Regions from separate parts of the Chryseobacterium proteolyticum genome, predicted to be linked through region 1. Evidence: riboswitches for the same ligand, from Rfam matches in the RefSeq annotation. Region 1 holds a riboswitch; the other holds the start of a gene.
The links. A riboswitch is a leader RNA that binds a small molecule or an ion and turns the genes downstream of it on or off. The one in region 1 is predicted to bind thiamine pyrophosphate.
Positions count from the first base shown of each region.

Region 2: linked by a shared signal. The riboswitch ahead of thiS (sulfur carrier protein ThiS) and the one ahead of thiM (hydroxyethylthiazole kinase) in region 1 are both predicted to bind thiamine pyrophosphate.

Region 1 is NZ_JBJLWK010000005.1:273,776-276,175, reverse strand. It holds gene ACJ5H0_RS19025 (carbon starvation CstA family protein) at 1-873, shown strand, start outside; TPP riboswitch at 929-1,021, shown strand; gene thiM (hydroxyethylthiazole kinase) at 1,162-1,875, shown strand; gene thiE (thiamine phosphate synthase) at 1,875-2,400, shown strand, end outside.
Region 2 is NZ_JBJLWK010000003.1:40,660-43,059, forward strand. It holds gene thiC (phosphomethylpyrimidine synthase ThiC) at 1-755, opposite strand, end outside; gene thiS (sulfur carrier protein ThiS) at 780-986, opposite strand; TPP riboswitch at 1,051-1,148, opposite strand; gene ACJ5H0_RS11010 (RluA family pseudouridine synthase) at 1,274-1,951, opposite strand; gene ACJ5H0_RS11015 (hypothetical protein) at 1,959-2,282, opposite strand; partial or broken gene panB (3-methyl-2-oxobutanoate hydroxymethyltransferase) at 2,282-2,400, opposite strand, start outside.

The DNA.
Region 1 (2,400 bases):
ACGCCTAAAATGCTAAATAAAGAAAGGGAAATTCTTTTTGTAGGATATGGAGCAATGCTTGTTGAAGGATTTGTTGCCCTAATGGCATTGATCGCAGCATGTACATTAATGCCCGGAGATTATTTTGCCATAAACACTCCGAAAGACTCTTATGATGCATTTCTGGCTGCTCATCCTTCTTTACACGGAGTTGATATTGATTATTTTTCACAGAAAATCGGGATCGATCTTCATGGCAGAACCGGAGGTGCTGTATCTCTGGCTGTGGGAATGGCTCATATATTCAATAAGATTCCCTATATGGATCAGTTAATGGCTTATTGGTATAATTTTGCAATCATGTTTGAAGCTGTTTTTATTCTTACGGCTATTGACGCAGGAACAAGAGTAGGACGTTTCTTTTTGCAGGAAATGCTGGGTTCTGTAATTCCGAAATTCAATGACAAAAACTGGACCCCGGGGATTATTATCAGCAGTCTGATCTTCACTTTTGCATGGGGATATCTCGTATTTACAGGAAACGTCAGCAGTATCTGGCCATTATTCGGGATCAGCAACCAGCTGCTTGCTGCCTGCGGACTGATCGTCTGTACAACAATGCTCATACGGTTAAACAGAGGCAAATATGCCTTGTGTGCAGCTATACCGGGTGTTTTCATGGCAGGGATCACATTCTGGGCAGGTTATATCCAGGTTACCTCCATCTATATTCCCAAAGGGCAATACTTACTGGCAACACTTGCTGTGGTTGCGATGGTCTTAATGCTTATTGTATTTGTAGGAGCCTTCAGAAAGTGGTATGAGCTTATCAAAATTAATAAATCGGAAATTGATTATTACGGAGAAAGCGTAAAGGAGCTGGTAGAGAGATAAAAGGTTTGGGTTACAAATTAATGATAAGGCCATATCTGATATTTTTCTTACATTTGTTATGCTTTAGGGGTATTCTGAGAAGAATTGAGAGAGTCCCTTTGAACCTGATACGGCTTACACCGACGTAGGGAAAAGCAAAAAGACATTCTTTACAATGTACTTTTGTTTTGGATTTTTTCCTGAAGCTATTTATTTAATCAATAATAATGGATAAAAATCTTTGGGAACAAGTACAGCTCGTAAAACAGCAATCCCCCCCTTGTACACAATATTACCAATTACGTGGTGATGAATAATACAGCCAATGCCCTTTTGGCTGTGGGAGCTTCTCCTATCATGGCGCATGCAAAATCTGAAATTCATGACATGGTCAGTATTGCACATTCAGTCGTTATTAACATAGGTACGCTGGATGAATATTGGGCAGAGTCAATGATAATAGCCGCAAAGGCTGCCCATTCATTAAAAAAACCGTGGATTTTGGACCCGGTAGGTGCCGGCGCAACGGGTTTCCGTGATGAGATTTTACATCAGCTCTTACCATACCGGCCGACTGTAATCAGAGGTAACGCATCAGAAATCATTGCTTTGGCTAAAGCAAACACAATCGTTACAAAAGGAGTTGACAGCACAGCAAAAAGTGACGAAGCGATCAATGCCGCCCAATATCTCGTCAATCAACACGATACGATTGTCTGTATCTCCGGAGCTACAGATATCATTCTTGACCGACAGCAGACCTCCTTTATCCGTAACGGGCATCATTTAATGACCAAAGTTACCGGATTAGGCTGCTCGGCAACTGCCCTTATTGGTGCTTTTGCAGGAGTTACCGAAAAGTATTTTGAAGCAACTGCGGCTGCAATGGCATTAATGGGTATCGCAGGTGAACTGGCTGTTTTGGAAAGTAAAGGTCCTGGAAGCCTTCAGGTTAACCTTCTTGATAAATTATATACTATTACCGAAGAGGAGTTTCTCAGTCATCTCAAGTATGAAAGATAATGAATCGACATCCTTTTCCTTACCAGCTTTACCTTGTTATTTCTGAGGCAGATTGTCCCGGAAGAGACTTTTTAAAGGTTGCAGAGCAAGCTATTCTAGGCGGCGTTGATATCATACAACTAAGAGAGAAAAACAGCTCCCCCGATGAATTCCTCCAAAAAGCCAGACAACTGATAGCAATTACAGAAAAACATCATATTCCACTGATTATTAATGACAACGTAGAAGTGGCCACAAAAGTAAACGCGGCAGGCATCCATGTGGGTAATACCGATGCAAGCCCCGTCTATTTGAGGGAGCAGCCACTCATTCACAATAAAATGATTGGTTACTCCATTGAATATCTCAGTCAGCTTGAAAATGATCAGACTGCAGCATCAGACTATCTGGGCATCAGCCCGGTCTTCCGCACGACTACCAAATCAGATACAGTTACTGAATGGGGATTGGAAGGAATAGTAAAAATAAGGCAACTCACCTCAAAGCCCCTTGTTGCTATTGGCAGTGTCAACTTAACCAACGCCA
Region 2 (2,400 bases), on a different contig from region 1:
AGATCCATAATAGTATCCGCACCCCATCTGCATGCCCACACTGCTTTTTCGACCTCTTCATCGATACTGGAAGAAACAGCACTGTTACCAATATTGGCATTTATCTTTACTAAAAAATTCCGCCCGATAATCATCGGTTCACTTTCTGGATGGTTGATGTTATTAGGAATGATTGCCCTTCCGGCAGCAATCTCTTCTCTTACAAATTCAGGAGTAATCTTATTTTTAGGAGTTCTTGCCCCGAAATTGTTCCCGGCATGCTGGGAAGACATTTCTTTGGAAACAAAATCAAGCTGTTCTATTCTTTGGTTTTCACGGATGGCAATGTACTCCATTTCAGGAGTAATGATCCCCTGTTTTGCATAGTATAACTGGGTTACTTCTTTTCCTTCCAGAGCGACTTTTGGCTTATGGTTATAAGAAAAACGTAATTCATCCAGTTTCGGATCTGCCAAACGGGCTTTCCCATATTCGGACGATATTCCGTCGAGAATTTTTACATCTCCCCTTTCCAGTATCCATTGCTCTCTTATTCTTGGAAGTCCTTTCTGGATATCGATCTGCGAATTTTCATCCGTATAAGGTCCTGACGTATCATAAACCGTGACAGGAGGATTATTCTCCAATGTTCCATTGCTGAGCTTTGTAGGGCTCAATAGGATTTCGCGCATAGCAACCTTAATAGGATGAATGCTTCCTTCAACATAAATTTTCTTTGAGTTCGGAAATGGCGAACGCGTAATTGAATGTGCCATAAAATTATTGGGGTTTTACGAAGATTAGCCGCCCTGTGTTGCGGTAATAATTAAAATTGAATCCTGGTCCTGAAGTACAGTATTCTGCCAGGAGGAAATGGGAATAATACGATTGTTTAAGGCAACAGCGATTCCTTTTTTGCGGCCGGGTGCCTCCAGAGCCATCAAAGCCTCCAGGTTTTCCGGTGGAATATCGAAAGTTTTCCGTGTGTGATTGATTATAAGTTCCATTCCAAGATTTTTGTTATAAATCACTTTAGGAATGGCTATAATTGTACAATAGAAATGTACAGCAAAAAGTCATCTCACTTTTCCCTACGCTGGTATGATCCAGATCAGGTTCAAAGGGTAAAGTCTCAGTCTGTTTGTCAACAGACACCCCTAAAGTATGGGACGAAGTTAGTTATTTTTTCAAAACAGGCAAAATGATTTCATTAAAAACAAAAAGACCATCTGCTTTTAGATGGTCTTTTGTATGTTTAATAGTATAATGTTAAGATTAACTTTTATATTCAGACTTATTCTTCGCATGCTCTCCATATGGCATCATTTTGCGGAACAGGAGCTACAATTCTGATCTCTTCTTTGGTCACGGGATGGATGAATGTAAGCATCCGTGCATGAAGATTGATTCCTCCATCCGGATTGGACCGAGGTGCTCCATATTTCAAATCACCTTTTATCGGAACTCCAATCTTGGAAAGTTGAGCCCGGATCTGATGATGTCTTCCTGTTTCCAGATCAATTTCAAGAAGCATATAATTGTCCAGGGTTTTAATAACATTATAAGTTAAAATTGCCTCTTTTGCTCCATCTGTTGCCTTTGGAAAAACAATGGCTTTATTATTTTTCTCGTTTTTCTTTAAATAATGAACCAGCCTCTGGTGATGCGGAATCATTTCTTTAGCAACAACAGCCCAGTATGTTTTTTTAATTTCCCTGTTTTTAACCATCTGAGTAAGACGGGAAAGGGCTTTTGAGGTTTTGGCATAAATAACCAAACCTGATGTCGGACGGTCTATACGATGAACCAAACCGAGAAAAACATTTCCCGGTTTAGCATCTCTTTTCTTTATAAAGTTCTTTATTGATTCTAATAACGATTCATCACCGGTCTTGTCACCCTGTACAAGCTGACCGACTTTTTTATTTACAACCAGGAGATGGTTGTCTTCATAAGCAATCTGCTCCTCCATTTTACATTTAATTAGTCTGTCGTCTGTTCGACAAAGAAAGAATAATCCCTGCAAGAAGCCCAAGTGTTTTCATTGCAGCCAGCCTTGATTCCAATGGAAGAAAAGCGCCAACAATACAAAGGCCTGCGGCAGCATACATTGGATATACAAAATTTCTGTTAGACAGAAAAGGAGCCTGAATGGCAAAACTTATTCCTATGACGATGTAAAATACCCTTTTCGAGAGGATATCATTAGTTTCCGGTGAAAAGAAATTGAACCATCCTACGGCAAGGCAGATCAATGCGATAACGGAAATAACTCCTTGTATAGTCTGTTGATTATCTCTCATTAATAGCTTTCTTTTTCATTAGGAAAGGTAACCTCTTTTACATCTTTTACATATTGTGCAACCGCCCCTGTGATTTCACTGTAAAGATCAAGATATCTTCTCAAAAATTTTGGACTGA